2 regions of the Streptomyces kanamyceticus genome follow, and region 2 is predicted to be linked to the other one. Evidence: riboswitches for the same ligand, from Rfam matches in the RefSeq annotation. Region 2 holds a riboswitch; the other holds the start of a gene.
What was found. Region 2 has a riboswitch for glycine ahead of gcvP (aminomethyl-transferring glycine dehydrogenase). Riboswitches for the same ligand answer to the same signal wherever they lie in the genome.

Region 1: linked by a shared signal. The riboswitch ahead of gcvT (glycine cleavage system aminomethyltransferase GcvT) and the one ahead of gcvP (aminomethyl-transferring glycine dehydrogenase) in region 2 are both predicted to bind glycine.

Annotation. Positions count from the first base shown of each region.
Region 1 covers NZ_CP023699.1:3,200,752-3,210,147, forward strand. Annotated here, with positions in the region: gene CP970_RS12835 (ABC transporter substrate-binding protein) at 1-1,417, opposite strand, end outside; gene CP970_RS12840 (ABC transporter permease) at 1,520-2,524, opposite strand; gene CP970_RS12845 (enhanced serine sensitivity protein SseB C-terminal domain-containing protein) at 2,878-3,690, opposite strand; gene CP970_RS12850 (enhanced serine sensitivity protein SseB) at 3,810-4,589, opposite strand; gene CP970_RS12855 (AAA family ATPase) at 4,666-5,355, opposite strand; glycine riboswitch at 5,486-5,613, shown strand; glycine riboswitch at 5,614-5,727, shown strand; gene gcvT (glycine cleavage system aminomethyltransferase GcvT) at 5,763-6,887, shown strand; gene gcvH (glycine cleavage system protein GcvH) at 6,986-7,363, shown strand; gene glyA (serine hydroxymethyltransferase) at 7,387-8,649, shown strand; gene CP970_RS12875 (L-serine ammonia-lyase) at 8,838-9,396, shown strand, end outside.
Region 2 covers NZ_CP023699.1:8,549,286-8,558,681, reverse strand. Annotated here, with positions in the region: gene CP970_RS37190 (DUF5999 family protein) at 1-7, shown strand, start outside; gene gcvP (aminomethyl-transferring glycine dehydrogenase) at 151-3,039, opposite strand; glycine riboswitch at 3,232-3,330, opposite strand; gene CP970_RS37180 (PRC-barrel domain-containing protein) at 3,475-3,852, shown strand; gene CP970_RS37175 (DNA polymerase IV) at 3,934-5,373, opposite strand; gene CP970_RS37170 (MerR family transcriptional regulator) at 5,458-6,075, opposite strand; gene CP970_RS37165 (bifunctional nuclease family protein) at 6,246-6,719, opposite strand; gene ftsR (transcriptional regulator FtsR) at 6,795-7,538, opposite strand; gene CP970_RS37155 (FHA domain-containing protein) at 7,581-8,543, opposite strand; gene CP970_RS37150 (DUF881 domain-containing protein) at 8,626-9,396, opposite strand, start outside.

The DNA.
Region 1 (9,396 bases), 5.3 Mb from region 2:
TCATGCCGTAGCCGCGCTTCTTCACGACGGAGGGCGAGCCGGTGATGCTGGAGGTGTCGGCACCGTCGAGGGCGTCGACGTCGACCTTGATGTTGGCCTTCGCGAGCTGGGCCTGGAGCGCCTCGGCGGCGTCGACCTCACCCGGGTTGTTGTTGCGCGCGGTGAGCTTGGTGCTGAAGCCGTTCGGCATCTTGCACTGCTTCAGCTCGTCCTTGGCCTTGGCCAGGTCCGGCTTGCCCTTGCGCTTGAGGACGCCGTACGGGTCGTAGTCGCTGTGACCGGGGATCGCCACCGGGAAGGTGCTGTTGGCGATGTCACCGGCCGCGACCTTGCCGCCGCGGGTCTGCTGCAGGCTCGCGAAGTCCGTGGCGTAGAAGACCGCCTTGCGGCAGTGCTCGTTGTCGAACGGCTTCGCCGTGTGGATCAGCGCGACGTAGCGCACGAAGGACGTGTGCATGTTGTCGACGTTGGCACGGTGGTCCGAGACCGCGGTGACGCGGCCGGACTGGGTCATGCCCGTGCCGTTGAGGTCGACGTCGAAGTCGCCCTCCATCAGCTTCTTGTCGTTCTCCTCCAGGTTGGCGGAGATCGTCACGTCGATCTTGTCGGGCAGCGCGGCGCGGATCGGGTCCGAGGACTTCTTCCACTTGTCGTTGCGGACCAACACGATCTTCTTGTTGGACTTGTACTCCTGGAACTTGTAAGGCCCCGCGGAGAACGGCCGCTGCGTGTACTTGGCCTTCGTGTCCTTGGCCTCCTTCACCGGCGAACCGGTGGGCATGGCCAGGAACTGCTCGAAGTCACCGTTGCGCTTGGGCAGCTTGAAGATGATCGTCTGGTCGTCCGGCGTCTCGATCGCCTTCAGACCGCCCTTGTCCTTGTACGGCCCCTTGTACTCCTTCTTGGGGTCGAGCGTCTGGCGGATGTAGCCGGGACCACCGGTGATGGTGTCCGTCGCCCAGGCGCGCTCGATGCCGTACTTGACGTCCTTGGAGGTCAGCTTCGAGCCGTCCTCCCAGGTGACGCCGTCACGCAGCTTGTACGTGTAGGTCTTGCCGTCGTCGGAGATCTTCGCGGTGGAGGTCGCGAGGTCCGGGACCAGCTTCGTGCCGCCCTTGCCCGGCTTGGTGTCGTAGGACACCAACTGGCGGGTGTAGAAGCGCATGAAGTCCCACGACATGCCGTAGTAGGCACGCTGGGGGTCGGCGGAGTCGAGGTCCTGCTTGCCGACCATCTTCAGCGTCCCCCCCTTCTTCTTGGACGCGTTGGCGACCTTGTCGAGCGCCGCGTTGTAACCGGCACCCTTACCGCCGTCGCCGTCACCGTCACCGCTGCCGCAGGCCGTGGTGGTCACCAGCGCCGCGACGACGAGGGCCGCACCAGCGGTGAGCCGTCGTTTCGAGGAAACTGTGGGCATTTTCTCGTAACCTCCGAGATTCGCGGTCCCTGGCCATGAGCTGCCGGAGAACCATGGGGAGAGCCACCTGACGTGCGGCAGGGGCAAGTCAGTTGAGGACTTCTAGCGCGTCCCCTTCGGGTCGAGCGCGTCCCGCAGCCCGTCGCCGAAGAGGTTGAAGGCCAGGACCGTGATGAAGATCGTCACGCCCGGGAAGACCATGAACATCGGATCGTGCTCGTAGGTTTCGAGCGCGTCGCGCAGCATGCCGCCCCACGAGGCCGTCGGCGGCTTGACGCCGGCGCCGAGGAAGCTGAGGGCCGCCTCCGTGAGGATGTTGGTCGGGATCATCAGCGTCGCGTAGACGGTGATGGGGGCGACCAGGTTGGGCAGCAGCTCGCGGAAGAGGATGTGGCGTCGGCCGCCGCCGAGGCTGCGGGCCGCTTCGACGTACTCGCGCTCACGGAGCGAAAGCGTCTGGCCTCGGACGATGCGCCCGACGTACGGCCAGCCGAAGAAGCCGATGACCATCACGAGGATCGCGACGCGCACGCTGGTGCCCGTGAGTCCGAGCAGGTCGTCCGGCAGGACGGAGACCAGGGAGATGATGAAGAGCAGCTGCGGGAACGAGAGCAGCACGTCCATCACGCGGCTGATCAGCGCGTCGACCCAGCCGCCGAAGTAACCGGCGATGATCCCGAAGAGCGTGCCGAGCGCCACGGCGACGATGGCCGCGAGGAACGCCACGAGGAGCGAGATCCGCGCGCCGTAGACGATGCGGCTGAAGACGTCGCGGCCCTTGTTGGGCTCGACCCCGAAGAGGAAGTCGCTGCTCACTCCGCCGAGCGCGCCCTTGGGCAGGTTGGTCAGCTCGTCGAGCTTGTCCTGGTGGAAGTCGTTGGGCGGATGCCCCAGCAGGCTCACGATCAGGGGCGCGAAGATGGCGACAAGCACCAGGACCAGCACCGTGATGCCGCCGGCCAGGGCGACCTTGTCCCGCTTCAGGCGGTTCCAGGCGATCTGCTTGAGGGACCGACCCTCGACCTTCTTCACCCCTGCATCAACTGCGGGGGCGACGTCCTCGGTCGGGTCCGCGTCCGCAGGTGTGTCATGCAATGGTGCCGTCATCGTGGCAGGGACCCCTCTCAACCGGTGGTGACCGGCCCGCACTTGCCGCTGTAGCGACGTGATCAGTCCGTCGTACACAGGGGCGAAGGCCCCTTGGAGCGGGAGTCTTCATGCCCGTCGCGATCTGTTACCAGCCTTGGCGGTGAAAGGATGCGTAAACGTGATGCTGATCGAGGTGTTCCGTTATCCGGACGCGAGTGAACGAGGGTCGAACACGGGGCAGTTGGGGTGCAAGGCGGCACAGGAACCCATAGGGCCCCACCCGCATCAGAACGGACATCACGCCCGTTCTCGCTGATCAGTACCGCGATGTGTGGTGAGTGGCGCGGATCAGTACGGCGATGTGGCGCGGATCAGTACTGCGCGGGGTAGCCGTACCCACCGGCGGGCGCGGGAGCCGCCTGGGCCTCGCGGTCGTAGAACGGCCGGGCGTTCGCGCGCAGCCACATCGCGACCGGGTCGTCCTCGTCCGACATCGCGACGGTCGACACGGGAAGACCCTCGGGCACGGCCCCGATGGACTGCTGCATCATCGTGCGCACCGCGTCGACCGACGGCGGCGACGTGTCGTACACATCGAGGCCGATGGCCAGATATGGCGCACCGAGCGCGGGCTGCACCCAGGCCCTGCGCAGCGAGCGGACCGCGGGCGTGCGGTGCGCGTTCTGCGTCAACAAGGCGTAGAACTGAGGGATTTCGATGCTCGGCTCGGTCAGCCTCAGCGGCCCCGCGGGCAGCAGGTCCAGGCCGGAGGCGATACGGCGCAGATCCAGCCAGGGAATGCCGACGCCGCCGCCGGGGGCGTGCGGATTGAGCCAGAGGCCGTAGTGGTCGGGGTAGAGGGTGCGGGACACGTCGACGCCGCGCACCACCTCATAGCTGCGGTTCCAGCCACTCGCGGAGAGCTCCTGGGCGGAGGTCACACACGGTGCGTAACCGAGCCCCTCGATCTCCATGTTCCCGTACTGGGCGTCGGGGGATCCGGCCTGGCCGTGCCAGAGCAGCATCCACACCTGGTCGGCGGCGAGCGCGCGCAGCAGTGCCTCGTAGGCGTCGTAGCGCCCCGGCGTCACCTGGCGCAGCACCTGCTCGACCTGTCCCCCGAGGCTCGAACCAGCCCGTCCAGGGGAGACCCCATCGCCCGCGGCCGTGCCCGACGCACTCACCCGTAACCGCCCCTTCATGACGAAACCGACGAACCCCGTCGCCGGGCACCACTGTGCCCCGGCCGGGTCATGAAACCAGCTTAAGCGGCGATCCCGGCGCGGACTTGACGTACGTGGCCTCAGGCCGCGCGGTGATAAAAGGGCCGCACCCGCTCGCGCAGCCAGTCGCCCACCGGGTCCTGCGCCACGTCGAGCAGCACGAGGTTCACCGGCCACGGCGCGGGCGTCTGACCAAGAGCCCGAGCAAGGGCCTCCATCGGCAGGTCGCGCGCGTTGCCGTCCCAGGTGGACAGCTCGACGCCGATGAAGAGGGTCGGGTCGTCCGTCTCGACGTCGGCCAGGCAGCGGCGCGCCGTGAGCACCACGCCCGTCGCCTCGAACTCCCGGCCCGCCGCGGCCAGGAAGTCCACCGGGTCGTGCTGCCAGTCCGGCTCGTACAGACGTACCCGCCCGCCGCCCGCGGGCCCGTCCAGCGGGGTGCGTCCGGCGCGGCAGAGCTCGGCGACGGCCGCGGGCGGCAGCGGGACGCCGACGGTGCCGTCCGGGTTCAGGGCGATGCCCAGCTGCGGGGGAAGGCCGCGCGCGAACTCGACGGCGGGCGCCACGGTGTGGCCCATCCGGTCCGCCGCGTCGCCGAGGGCCTGGCGGAACTGCTGCTCGGAGCTGAAGACCGGGACGTACGCCTGGCCGTCGATCTCCAGCGTCGGCAGGTCGAGCGTGCCGTTCTCGGGGCCGCCGCCGTTCGGCAGCGGGATCCAGATCGGGCTGCGCCCGAGCACCTCGACGATGCGCCCGCCCGCGGAGGCCGCGGCGCCGAGGGAGGTCGCGAGCACCTCCTCCAGTTCGTTGCCCGGCCATCCGCCGTACGGATGGGCATGTGCCTGCGCCGGAAAGTCCATCTGTCCAACCCCTGCTCGCGACCGCTCTGCCTGCGGCTCGAACCCTATCCCCGACGGGCGGCGGGCTCAGCTGGGCTCAGCTCTCGAAGCCGATCCCCCGCAGCACTCCCGCGGCCCGCCGGTCCAGGAGCACCGCGGAGCCGCAGCCGCGCGGCAGGTCGCCGCGCTCGGCGGCGCCGACCAGGCGGCCGACCGTTCTGCGGTGCCGGGCGAAGGCGTACCGCGACACGCCGCGGCCGCGCGCCCGCTGGCCGTCGAGGGCGGTGTCGGCGGGCACGTCGAGGAGCAGCAGGTGCAGGGTCGTGCCGCGCCGCACGGCCTCGCGGGCGAGCCAGCGGCGCACCCACGCCTGGGTGCCGCAGTCGTGTACGACGACGCTCTCGCCGGAGCGCAGCACGCGGCGCAGGCCCGCGTAGTGCGCGAGGCGGACCAGGGGGCGGTAGACCGCGTACGGCAGCCGCCCCGGCATGCGGCGGGCCCAGCGGTCGCGGGTGTCCTGGGAGTCGACGCGCGGCCCTTCGACCGCCTGCCGCATCAGCGTCGACTTGCCGCCGCCCGGCAGTCCCGAGACGACGACCAGGTCGCCGGCGGCGAAGGTGAGGCGGTGCGGGCTGTGTCCTGCCCGCTGTCTGAGGTCCCTGACCACGGCGACCGGGAGCGGGACACAGCTCTCCCTGGCTGGGGCGATGGCCTGCTTGGGCAGCGCCACCCCCGTGGTCGTGGCGTAGACACTGGCCTTGCTGCGCACCGTGATCGGCCTCCCCATAGCGGTCACGTACTGCTTCCCCGGCAAGTGTAAAGAGAAGGTAATGCGGCACAAGAGCATTCCCGGGCCACGGCTCCCCCTCAGCAGGGTCGCGTGCAATGATGTGCCCGCCAACTCCATACCGGCCGTTTGAATCCGCGCGGGAGAGTTCCCAGCAGCCGTCGTACGACACGTTGACGACGTGCCGACGACGCACTGGGGCGCCGAAGGAGCAAGTCCCTCCCTTGAATCTCTCAGGCCCCGTACCGCGCGGGCGAGGCACATCTGAAAAGCGGACCGCTCCTGCGGTCCCACCCAAGGTGCAAGCCGGGTACCCCGCGTACGGGGACACTCCCGGCGAACCTCTCAGGTTCCGATGACAGATGGGGAGGATCGACCTCGCCCGTCATGCCCTGGGAGTTCCCTTCATGAGCACTGCCCCCCGTCTGACCGCCCTCGATGCCGCCCATCGCGCGCTCGGCGCGACCATGACCGACTTCGCGGGCTGGGACATGCCGCTGCGGTACGCCAGCGAGCGCGACGAGCACAACGCCGTGCGCACCAAGGCCGGTCTCTTCGACCTGTCGCACATGGGCGAGATCACCGTCACAGGCCCCGCGGCCGCGGACTTCCTGAACTTCGCGCTGGTCGGCAACATCGGCTCGGTCGGCCTCGGCCGGGCCCGCTACACCATGATCGTCGCCGCGGACGGCGGGATCCTGGACGACCTGATCGTCTACCGGCTCGGCGAGACCGAGTACATGGTGGTCGCCAACGCCTCCAACGCCCAGGTCGTCCTCGACGTGCTGAGCGACCGGGTCGCCCAGTTCGACGCCGAGGTCCGCGACGACCGCGACGCGTACGCGCTGCTCGCCGTCCAGGGCCCCGAGTCCTCCGGCATCCTGAAGTCGCTCACGGACGCCGACCTGGACGGGCTCAAGTACTACGCGGGCCTGCCCGGCACCGTCGCGGGCGTCCCCGCCCTGATCGCCCGCACGGGCTACACCGGCGAGGACGGCTTCGAGCTCTTCGTCTCCCCCGGCGACGCCGAGAAGCTGTGGAGCGCGCTGATGGAGGCGGGCACGCCCGTCGGCATGGTCCCCGCCGGGCTCTCCTGCCGCGACACGCTGCGCCTGGAGGCGGGCATGCCGCTGTACGGGCACGAGCTGACCGCCGCCCTCACGCCGTTCGACGCGGGCCTGGGCCGGGTCGTCAAGTTCGAGAAGACCTCGCAGTCCGACTCCTTCGTGGGGCGCGCGGCGCTCGCGGCCGCCGCCGAGCGCGCCGAGGCCGCCCCGCCGCGCAAGCTCGTGGGCCTGATCGCCGAGGGCCGCCGGGTGCCGCGCGCCGGGTTCTCCGTGGTCGCCGACGGCAAGGTCATCGGCGAGGTCACCTCGGGTGCCCCGTCCCCGACGCTGGGCAAGCCCATCGCCATCGCGTACGTCGACGCGGCGCACGCGGAGCCGGGCACGCGGGGTGTCGGCGTCGACATCCGCGGCACGCACGAGCCGTACGAGGTCGTGGCGCTGCCGTTCTACAAGCGTCAGAAGTAACGCTTCACGAGCGCCGGGGACAGCGCTCGCGGCCGCCGCGGCCTTCCCTCAGCTCCCCCGTTCATCAGCACTCCCCCGCGTACAGGAGAATTCAGGACATGAGCAACCCCCAGCAGCTGCGTTACAGCAAGGAGCACGAGTGGCTGTCGGCCACCGAGGACGGCGTGGCGGTCGTCGGCATCACGGAGCACGCGGCCAACGCGCTCGGTGACGTCGTCTTCGCCCAGCTCCCCGAGGTCGGCGACACCGTGACCGCGGGCGAGTCCTGCGGTGAGCTGGAGTCGACCAAGTCGGTCAGCGACCTGTACGCCCCGGTCACCGGCGAGATCGTCGCCGCCAACCAGGACGTCGTCGAGGACCCGTCGCTGGTCAACTCCGCCCCGTTCGAGGGCGGTTGGCTGTTCAAGGTGCGCATCACCGGCGAGCCGGACGACCTGCTCTCCGCCGATGAGTACACCGCCTTCACCGCCGGCTGACCCATACCGATAGGGATCGTGTGATGTCGCTTCTCAACACCCCTCTCCATGAGCTTGACCCGGACGTCGCCGCCGCCGTCGACGCCGAGCTCCACCGCCAGCAGTCCACCCTGGAAATGATCGCCTCGGAGAACTTCGCTCCGGTCGCCGTCATGGAGGCCCAGGGCACGGTCCTCACCAACAAGTACGCCGAGGGCTACCCCGGCCGCCGCTACTACGGCGGCTGCGAGCACGTCGACGTCGCCGAGCAGATCGCGATCGACCGGGTCAAGGAGCTGTTCGGCGCCGAGTACGCCAACGTCCAGCCGCACTCGGGCGCCTCCGCCAACCAGGCCGCCCTCTTCGCGATCGCCCAGCCCGGCGACACGATCCTCGGCCTGGACCTGGCGCACGGCGGCCACCTCACCCACGGCATGCGCCTGAACTTCTCCGGCAAGCAGTTCAACGTGGTCGCGTACCACGTGGACGAGGCCGGTCTGGTCGACATGGCCGAGGTCGAGCGCCTGGCCAAGGAGAACAGCCCCAAGGTGATCATCGCGGGCTGGTCCGCCTACCCGCGCCAGCTGGACTTCGCGGAGTTCCGCCGGATCGCCGACGAGGTCGGCGCGAAGCTGTGGGTCGACATGGCGCACTTCGCCGGGCTCGTCGCCGCGGGCCTGCACCCCAACCCGGTGCCGTACGCGGACGTGGTCACCTCCACCACGCACAAGACCCTCGGCGGCCCGCGCGGCGGCATCATCCTGGCCCGCAACAAGGACTTCGCGAAGAAGCTGAACTCCGCGGTCTTCCCGGGCTTCCAGGGCGGCCCTCTGGAGCACGTGATCGCGGCCAAGGCCGTCTCCTTCAAGGTCGCGGCGAGCGAGGAGTTCAAGGAGCGACAGGAGCGCACCCTGGACGGCGCCCGCATCCTGGCCGAGCGCCTGGTGCAGGACGACGCGAAGGCCGTCGGCGTCGGCGTGGCGTCCGGCGGCACGGACGTGCACCTGGTCCTGGTGGACCTGCGCGACTCCGAGCTCGACGGGCAGCAGGCCGAGGACCGCCTCCACGAGGTCGGCATCACGGTCAACCGCAACGCCGTCCCGAACGACCCGCGCCCCCCGATGGTCACGTCGGGCCTGCGGATCGGCACCCCCGCGCTCGCCACGCGCGGCTTCGACGCCGACGACTTCCGTGAGGTCGCCGACGTCATCGCCGAGGCCCTGAAGCCGGGCTTCGACGCGGAGGCCCTCAAGGCCCGGGTGACCGCTCTGGCCGACAAGCACCCGCTGTACCCCGGCCTGAAGTAGTTTCGTACGCTTTAGTTCGTACGTTCTTCCGGGGCACCGCGCACACTGGACACTGAGGACAGTGGGCGCGGTGCCCCGCACCACGTCTCGCGCCCGGCACCACCCGTGCTGTCCGTTCTTCTGCACCACCCGTACCTCTGCACCACCCGGCAGACAACGGCGTCTACCAACCACCATTGGAGTTTCCCGTGGCCATCTCGGTCTTCGACCTGTTCTCGATCGGCATCGGCCCGTCCAGCTCCCACACGGTCGGTCCGATGCGCGCTGCCCGCATGTTCGCGAGCCGCCTCAAGAACGAGGGCCTGATGGCCCACACCACCGCGATACGAGCCGAGCTGTACGGCTCGCTCGGCGCCACCGGGCACGGGCACGGCACCCCCAAGGCCGTCCTGCTCGGCCTGGAGGGCGAGTCGCCGCGCACGGTGAACGTGGAGTCGGCCGACGACCGCGTCGAGGAGATCAAGTCGACCGGCAAGCTGAACCTGCTCGGCATGCACGAGATCGCCTTCGACTTCGACGAGGACCTGATCCTGCACCGCCGCAAGGCGCTGCCGTACCACGCCAACGGCATGACGATCTTCGCGTACGGCCATGACGGCGCGCCCGTCCTGGAGAAGACGTACTACTCGGTGGGCGGCGGCTTCGTCGTCGACGAGGACGCCGTCGCGGGCGAGAACCCGATCGTCCCCGACGACACGGTGCTGAAGCACCCCTTCCGCACCGGTGACGAGCTCCTGCGCCTGGCCT
Region 2 (9,396 bases):
CGCCTGAGCACCGCCGGCACATCCGCACGGCGCATCCGCACAGGGCATCCGCACCACACATCCGCACAGCGGAACGAAGAAGGGGCCGGCCCGGAGATGAGTCTCCGAACCGGCCCCGACGCATGACCCGCACCGAGCGGGCCGCGCGCATCAGTCCTCGTACGCATCCAGCGGCGGGCAGGAGCAGACCAGGTTCCGGTCGCCGTACGCCTGGTCGATGCGGCGCACCGGCGGCCAGTACTTGTCCGACGCCACGACACCGGCGGGGAAGACGGCCTCTTCACGGCTGTAACCGTGCTCCCACGCGCCCCCCAGGGCGGCGGCGGTGTGCGGCGCGTTCCGCAGCGGGTTGTCGTCCGCGGCCCACTCGCCGGAGCCGACCTTCTCGATCTCCGCACGGATCGCGATCATCGCCTCGCAGAACCGGTCGATCTCGACCAGGTCCTCGCTCTCCGTCGGCTCGATCATCAGCGTCCCCGCCACCGGGAACGACATGGTCGGCGCGTGGAAGCCGTAGTCGATGAGCCGCTTGGCGATGTCGTCGACGCTGACACCGGTCTCCTTGGAGAGCGGCCGCAGATCGATGATGCACTCGTGCGCGACGAGGTCGCCGGGACCGGTGTAGAGCACCGGGAAGTGCGGCTCGAGGCGCTTGGCGATGTAGTTGGCGGAGAGCACCGCGACCTGGGTCGCGCGCTTGAGCCCCTCGCCGCCCATGAGGCGTACGTACGACCAGGAGATCGGCAGGATCCCGGCCGAGCCCCACGGCGCGGCGGAGATCGGCCCGACCCCGGTCTCGGGACCTGCCGCGGGCTGCAGCGGGTGGTTGGGCAGGTACGGCGCGAGGTGCTCGCGCACCCCGACCGGACCGACGCCGGGACCGCCGCCGCCGTGCGGGATGCAGAAGGTCTTGTGCAGGTTCAGGTGCGAGACGTCGCCGCCGAAGTGACCCGGCTTGGCGAGGCCCACCAGGGCGTTGAGGTTGGCCCCGTCGACGTACACCTGGCCACCGGCCTCGTGCACCTGGGCGCAGATATCGGCGACGTGCTCCTCGAAGACGCCGTGCGTCGACGGGTAGGTGATCATCAGCACGGACAGCTCGTCGCGGTGCTTCTCGATCTTGGCACGCAGGTCCTCGACGTCGATCTCGCCGTCGTCGGCGGTCTTCACGACCACGACCTTCATCCCGGCCATCACGGCACTCGCGGCGTTCGTGCCGTGCGCGGAGGACGGGATCAGGCAGACGGTGCGCTGCTCGTCGCCGTTGGCGCGGTGGTAGCCGCGCACCGCGAGGAGCCCGGCGAGCTCGCCCTGCGACCCGGCGTTGGGCTGCAGCGAGACCTTGTCGTATCCGGTCACCTCGGCGAGCCGCTCCTCCAGCTCACGGATGAGCGTGAGGTAGCCCTGCGCCTGCTGGGCGGGCGCGAAGGGGTGCAGCTGCCCGAACTCGGGCCAGGTGACCGGCTCCATCTCGGTGGTCGCGTTGAGCTTCATGGTGCAGGAGCCCAGCGGGATCATGCCGCGGTCGAGCGCGTAGTCACGGTCGGCCAGCTTGCGCAGGTAGCGCAGCATCGACGTCTCGGAACGGTGCTGGTGGAAGACCGGGTGCGCGAGGTAGTCGTCACCGCGCAGCAGGCCGCCGGGCAGCGTGTCCGCGGCCTCGGCGTCGAGCGCGTCGACGTCGGCCTCGACACCGAAGGCGCCCCACACGGCGGCCAGTTGCTTGCGCGTGGTCGTCTCGTCACAGGCGAGGGAGACGTGATCGGCGTCGATCTGGTGAATGTTCACGCCGCCTTCGCGGGCGGCGGAGACGAGCTCCTCCGCCTTGCCCTCGACACGCACGGTCAGCGTGTCGAAGTACGCGCCGTGCACGACCTCGACACCCCCCGCGGTGAGCCCGGCGGCGAGCAGCGTCGCGTACCGGTGGGTGCGCCGCGCGATCGACTTGAGGCCCTCGGGCCCGTGGTACACCGCGTACATTCCGGCCATGACCGCGAGCAGCACCTGCGCGGTACAGATGTTGCTGGTGGCCTTCTCACGGCGGATGTGCTGCTCACGGGTCTGCAGCGCGAGCCGGTAGGCCTTGTTGCCGTCGGCGTCGACGGAGACGCCGACGAGCCGCCCGGGCAGACTGCGCGCGAACTTCTCGCGCACCGCCATGTAACCGGCGTGCGGCCCGCCGAAGCCCATCGGCACACCGAAGCGCTGCGTCGTACCGACCGCGATGTCGGCACCGAGCTCGCCGGGCGAGGTGAGCAGCGTGAGCGCGAGCAGGTCGGCGGCGACGGTGACGACCGCGCCGAGCTCGTGCGCCTGGTCGATCAGCGGCTTGATGTCCCGTACGGCACCGGAGGCGCCCGGGTACTGGACCAGCACGCCCACCACACCGCGCTCGGCGACCTCGGCGGGCACGCCCTCGCTCAGATCGGCGACGACGATCTCGACGCCGGTCGGCTCGGCGCGGGTCTGGATGACGGCGATGGTCTGCGGCAGCGCGTCGGCGTCGACCAGGAACACACCGTTCTTGACCTTGCCCATGCGCCGCGAGAGCGCCATGGCCTCGGCGGCGGCGGTGCCCTCGTCCAGGAGCGAGGCCCCTGAGGTGGGGAGCCCCGTCAGCTCGGCGACCATGGTCTGGAAGTTGAGCAGCGCCTCGAGGCGGCCCTGCGAGATCTCCGGCTGGTACGGCGTGTAAGCGGTGTACCAGGCCGGGTTCTCCATCACGTTCCGCAGGATGACCGGCGGGGTGAAGGTCCCGTAGTAGCCGAGCCCGATCATGGAATCGAGGACCTGGTTGCGGTCGGCGAGCGAACGCAGCTCGGCGAGCACCTCGGCCTCGGTGCGCGCACCGGGCAGGTTCAGCGCTTCGGCGTTCTTGATCACATCCGGCACCGCGGCGGCCGTCAGCTCGTCGAGCGAGCCGTACCCGACCTGGGCGAGCATCTTGGCCCGCGCTTCCGCATCGGGCCCTATGTGCCGCTGCTCGAAGGGGATGCCCTGCTCGAGCTCGGACAGCGGGATGCGATTGGTGGCAGTCATTGCGGAGGCCTCCTGGTCTGCACGACCTGCGAGGGGTACCACGGCGCGGGTACCCGGACGGCCTCCCCCTCTGTCATCTCAACCTGAGAGCTTCACAGACCCGTCGAGTCCCGAGACAGATCTGCTTTCACCGTCGGTGAGGAAGGGTTCCGAACGTGCCCGCCCGACGCCCGCCCTGCTTTCCAGAGTGACCTCGTCCATGCGGTACGGGTGCCTGAGAGATTCCGGGGAGGATTTGCTCCTTCGGCGCCTCCGGAATCACCTCCCGGAGAGCTCTCCCGCACGGGGTCAGCAGCCAGCCGCCAGCCTACCAGCGAGGACCACGGCCGTTCGTTCGAGTGGCCGCCTGCCCCGAAGTGCTCTTTCGTAGTGAGTACGAGCGGTTAAAGATGAGTTACGCCCATATTCGACACCCCTCGACCAGCTGGAGGGCCCGTGCAGACCGACATCGATCCGCGGAACCTGATCGGCCGCAAGGCGTTCGACCGGAACGGGGCGAAGATCGGCACGATCGACGAGGTCTACCTCGACGACGCGACCGGTGCCCCCGAGTGGGCGGCCATACGCACCGGACTCTTCAGCCGCGACGCCTTCGTCCCCCTGGAACCGAGCGAACTGATCGACGACGGCACCCTGCGCATCCCGTTCGACCGCGCCCTGATCAAGGACGCCCCCGACTTCGGCGTGGGCCGCCACCTCTCCCCCGAACAGGAACTCCAGCTCTACCACCACTACGGTCTGGACACCACGCCCCCGCAGTCACCCCCGCAGGACCAGGACTTCGGCCACATCGCAGGCTCAGAAACGTCCTGACCCGGCCCCACACCGCACCGGCACCGCGGCACCGCTGCTTCGCGGCTTCGCGCAAGCCCGAGCCCGCACCTCGGCTTCCTGTCACTCCTGGCCCCCAGGCGCCCCACACCCCCGAGCCAGCTCGGCCCACCCGCTCGGCACCCCCACTCCGACCAGCGGCAACGGCTCCGCGGGCTCGAGATCCAGGTCGTCGGTCCTGAACGTCCGCACCCGTCCCGGCTCTGACCCCGGCGTCTCGAAGCGCACGGTCACCCGCCCGAGACCGCTCCCCTGCACCCATCCGTGCCCGTACTCGGCGTGCCGCACGTCGTGCCCCGCCGCCCACCGCCGCTCGGCCGGCGCCACCGGCTCCTCGACGACCTCCGCTCGCGGCTCACCCGGGGCAGCCTCATCCGCCCCCGACTCCCCCTCCGCACCAGCAGCCTCCCCCGCCTCAGCGGCCTCAGCGGCCTGTGCCTGCGCGAACAGGTCCTCCTGCGTGTAATCGGCGAGACCCGTGACCCCCACCCCCAGCAACCGCACCCCACCCGTGGTGTCCACCGACTCGAGCAGGCGCGCCGCGGCCTCCCGCACCACCCCGGGATCGTCCGTCGGCCCCCGCAGCGTCTCGGACCGCGTCAGCGTCGAGAAGTCGAACCGCCGCACCTTCAGCACGATGGTCCGCCCCGAGTGCCCCGCCGCCCGCAGCCGCTGCACACACCGCTCGGCAAGCCGCGAGACCTCCGTACGGACCCGCACCCGGTCATGGATGTCCACGTCGTACGTGTCCTCGACGCTGACCGACTTGGTGTCCCGCTCCGCCACCACGGGCCGCTCGTCAAGGGCCTGCGCCATCGCGTACAGCGAGCCGCCGTGCGCCTTGCCGAGGAGTCGTACGAGCTCGTCCTCCCCGGCCTCCGCGATCTCCTCGACCGTCATGATCCCGGCCCGCCGCAGATGGTCCCCGGTGGCCGGGCCCACCCCGGGCAGCGTACGCACCGACATCGGTCCCAGCAGGGCCCGCTCCGTCCCCGGCGCTATCAGCCGGAGCCCGTCCGGCTTGGCCTCCTCCGAGGCGATCTTCGCGAGCATCTTGGACACCGCGAGCCCCACCGACCCGGTCAGCCCCGTCACCGCCCTGATGTCCGACCGCAGCCGCTCCCCCACGGCCCTGGCCGAGGCCTCGTCATCGGCGACGCCGCCCGCTTCCAGGTCCACGAACGCCTCGTCGAGGCTGAGCGGCTCCACCAGCGGCGACAGCTCCCGCAGGAGCCCCATCACCTGCTCGCTGACCTCCCGGTACAGACCGAAGCGCGGCACGAGGTACGCCGCGTTCGGCGCGAGCCGCCGCGCCTGCCCCATCGGCATCGCCGAATGCACCCCGAACCGCCGCGCCTCGTACGACGCGGTGGCCACCACCCCGCGCGGCCCGAGGCCGCCCACGACCACGGCCTTCCCGCGCAGGCTCGGCTTCGCGGCCTGCTCGGCGGACGCGTAGAAGGCATCCATGTCCAGATGCAGAATCGTCGGCGCGCTTCTCACACACCCGATGCTGCCCTATGGCACTGACAACGCCGCCTCGCGCCATGCGAAGCGGCGTCAGGGCGGGCGTCGGGGCGGAGGCTCTCAGACGGCCCTGTTGCGGCGCCTGGCGAGCTCGTCGGCGGGGTTGTGCCCGACGAGCGTCTCCCCGGTGTCGATGCGCTCACCGTGCAGCTGGGACAGCGCGGACTCGACGTCCCGCCAGACGACGCCCACGGCGATCCCGAAGACGCCCTGACCGCCCTGGAGCAGATCGTGGACCTCGCTGGGCGAGGTGCATTCGTAGACCGTGGCCCCGTCGCTCATCAGCGTCATCCGCTCGAGATCACGGAACCCGCGCTCCCGCAGGTGCTGGACCGTGGTGCGGATGTTCTGCAGCGACACCCCGGTGTCGAGGAACCGCTTCACGATCTTCAGGACGACGACGTCCCTGAAGCTGTAGAGCCGCTGGGTCCCCGACCCGCCCGCGGCCCGCACGCTGGGCTCGACCAGGCCCGTGCGGGCCCAGTAGTCGAGCTGTCGATACGTGATACCGGCGGCCGCGCACGCGGTGGGACCGCGATACCCGATCTGCTCGGAGTTCTCGGACGTCGCGTCCCCGCTCCCCTGGACCGCCATGGGCCGTTTCGGAGAGTGATCGGCCGCGCCGCTGTGAAACGGGTACGGACCGCCCACCGCCGTACCGTCGCCGCTGCTTCTCACGCCGACCTCCCTCCTTGACCTGCCTTCTCGACGGTAGGCAGTCACCAGGGGCTCGTCAACGATCGCCACACTAGGCACGCCGAGTGATAATCACCCTGAGAGTGGTTTCCCGTGTCTCACCGCCGGGAAAGGCTAGCCGAATGGTCCGGCGCGGGCCGCCCGGAGGCGGCTCACTGGCTGTTGGTACCGAAGTCCTCGGGCGAGATCTGGTCGAGGAACTCGCGGAACTTCTCCACCTCGTCCTCCTGCTCGTCCGGGATCGCGATGCCCGCGTCGTCGAGGACACCGTCGCTTCCGTAGATTGGGGTCCCGGTGCGCAGCGCGAGCGCTATGGCGTCGGAAGGACGCGCGCTCACCTCGACACCGCTCGCGAAGACCAGCTCCGCGTAGAAGACCCCTTCGCGGAGGTCCGTGATGCGCACTTCGGAGAGCTCCTGGCCCACCGCCTCCAGCACGTCCTTGAACAGGTCGTGGGTCAGCGGTCGTGCGGGTGCCATGCCCTGCTGCGCGAAGGCGATCGCGGTCGCCTCCCCCGGTCCGATCCAGATGGGGAGGTAGCGGTCGCCTCCCACTTCACGCAGGAGCACGATCGGTTGGTTGGAGGGCATTTCGACCCGGACACCTACGACGTCGAGCTCGTTCACACAGCAACCCTAGGACGTGGCTGGCAGGTTTGGGTAGTCGGGCACCCGCCGAGTAGTGGCTGAGCACCCCTCGGATCAGGGCAGTCTGACCCCGAGCGCGGTCTGCACCAGCGCCGAGTGCAGCTTCCCCGTGAGACCCACCAGCTCTTTGGTACGGGCCTCGGCGTGGGCCCTGGTCTGCGGATTACGATGCCGCCGCAGCGGCGCGACGAGCTGGTCGACGAGCCCGGCCTCCCGCTCGGCGGCGGCCTTCATGGCGCGAAGGTGCCGCGGCTCGATTCCGAACCTGCCGAGCTCGACGACGAGCGAGGCGACCGTGATCGCCTCCGCGTCATAGCCACCGTCCGGCAGCGGAGCGACGAGCCCGTACGTCTCCCACTCGTCGAGCTGGACCTCGTCGATCTCGGCGACGGCCAGCAGCTCGTCCCGCCCCACGCGGGCGGCGGTCGGCCCCTCGACGTCGTCCTGACCCTCGGTGTCACCGGCGTCCCGCTGTCGCCCCAGAGAGGGCAGCGGAGCCCGCTCACCGCGCTCCAGGGCGTCGAGGTACTCCCGGATGACCTTGAGCGGCAGATAGTGGTCCCGCTGTATCCGCAGCACGTGAGCGAGCCGCTCGACGTCCTCCGGGCTGAACTTCCGGTAGCCCGAAGGCGTGCGCTCCGGCTCGATGAGGCCCTCGGACTCCAAGAACCTGATCTTGGAGATGGTGACCTCGGGAAATTCGTCCCGCAGCTCGTTCAGCACGGTACCGATGCTCATGAGCCGACGGTCCGCGGCGGCGGTGCCGTGACCGGCACCGCCCCTCGGTGTTTGCAGCATGGACCTTCCCTGGGGGTCCCCCCGGACGGATCGGGAAGAGGGTCAGATGCCCCGCTGGCTCGCGTAGAAGACCAGTCGGTACTTACCGATCTGGACCTCATCGCCGTTGGACAGCGCGACGGAGTCGATCCGCTCCCGGTTGACGTACGTGCCGTTCAGACTGCCCACGTCGGCGACGGTGAAGGAGCCGTCCTGCACGCGACGGAACTCCACGTGGCGACGCGACACCGTCACGTCGTCGAGGAAGATGTCGCTCTGCGGGTGACGCCCCGCCGTGGTCAGATCACCGTCGAGCAGGAAACGACTGCCCGAGTTGGGACCGCGACGCACCACGAGGAGCGCCGAGCCCAACGGCAGCGCGTCGACGGCGGCCTGCGCCTCCGGAGACAGCGCGGGCGACGGATTCTGCCCGGTCACCTCCGCGTCGTAGGCCTCAAGGCCGGAGATGGAGATCGTCGAGGTCGTCTCGGACGCCCGCTCGGGCGTCGCCCCGGCCCGCAGCGGCGCACCGCAGTTGGAGCAGAAGCGGCTCGCCTCCGCATTCCGGTTCCCGCACCTCGTACACACCAGGGCCATGGACGGATCCTCCTGCCGCGGCTGCCCCGCGCGGGCATTCGTTGCGTACGGGTCGGGAGTGAACCCTCCACCCGTACTTGAGGTTGACGGTTCTCCGAAACCTATGCGGCCGGGACCGGCAGGGTCAACAGACGACGCGCCCTGACCACCCGAAATGTCACCACCTGGACCAGCGACCTGATCACGGAACATGGGGCGCTCGGCCCCCTGGTCCTCACCATCTCCATGGCGCGGGGCACGGTGCCGGGCGGTGGCGGGATTGCCACTGTCCTCACGTGCGCTCTTGCCGAACAACTTCGCAAACAACTTCACGGGCGATTCCCCTTGACCGAAACAGACCCGCCCGTGGGGCAGGACGAACCCTGATTGCACACACCGGTATTCATCGGTGAACCAGACATCCTCACAACGTCCGTATCCACCAAACAGTTTCCACCACGCACCACCCCTTCGGTGCGCCGACCCCCCGCAACCTCATGCCCTTGACCAGCGGCCCTCATGCGTCCCCGCCTCACGGGGAGGACGACCGAGCGTAGTCAGGCCGCTTCGCAGGTCGCAAGGCGTCCACGACGATCTTCTCCGAGCGGGTCACGCCGACCGTGGCCTGCTCCTTCTCCAGAGTCTGCACCACGCCTCCCGGGATGTTCAGCGCAGGTTCCAGATCCTGCGGCTTCCCGATCACCTTGAAGAGGTACGGTGCGCCGACCTTGCGGCCGTCCACCCGCACGCCGCCACCGTTCGCGTCCGAGAGATGGGTGTTGGCCACCACGCGTACGTCGTTGATCTGGATGGCCTCGGCGCCCGCGGCGCGCAGCTCCTGAATCGCGTCGAGCAGCATGTCCGCCTCGATCGCCCCCTTCTCGTCCTTGATGGAGAGCGTGATGCCGGGCCCCTGTGCCGCCACCGTGCCGGCCAGGATGCCGAGTTGCCGTTCTCGCTCGACCGTCTGCTTGCGGGCCTCTTCCGCTTGGTCCGAGCTGTTCTCCAACCCGGTCCGCTGTTCCTCGAGGCGCCGCTTCTCCTCTTCCAGACGCTGCGTACGGTCATCCAGTTCATCGAGGATGCGTACGAGATCTTCTTGGCGTGCGCCGCGCAGCGCACTGCTGTCGTTGTTGGACCGCACCTGAATGGCCAGGCCGAGGCCGAGGACGAACAGCAACAGGGCCACGATGAGTTGAGGCCGCGTCACCCGCGGCGGCCACAGCCCCTGTGCAAGGCGCTGCCTGCCCGTGAGCCGCGGCGGCTCCGGTGCGGGCGGCGCGGGGGCCTCGGACTCGCTGGG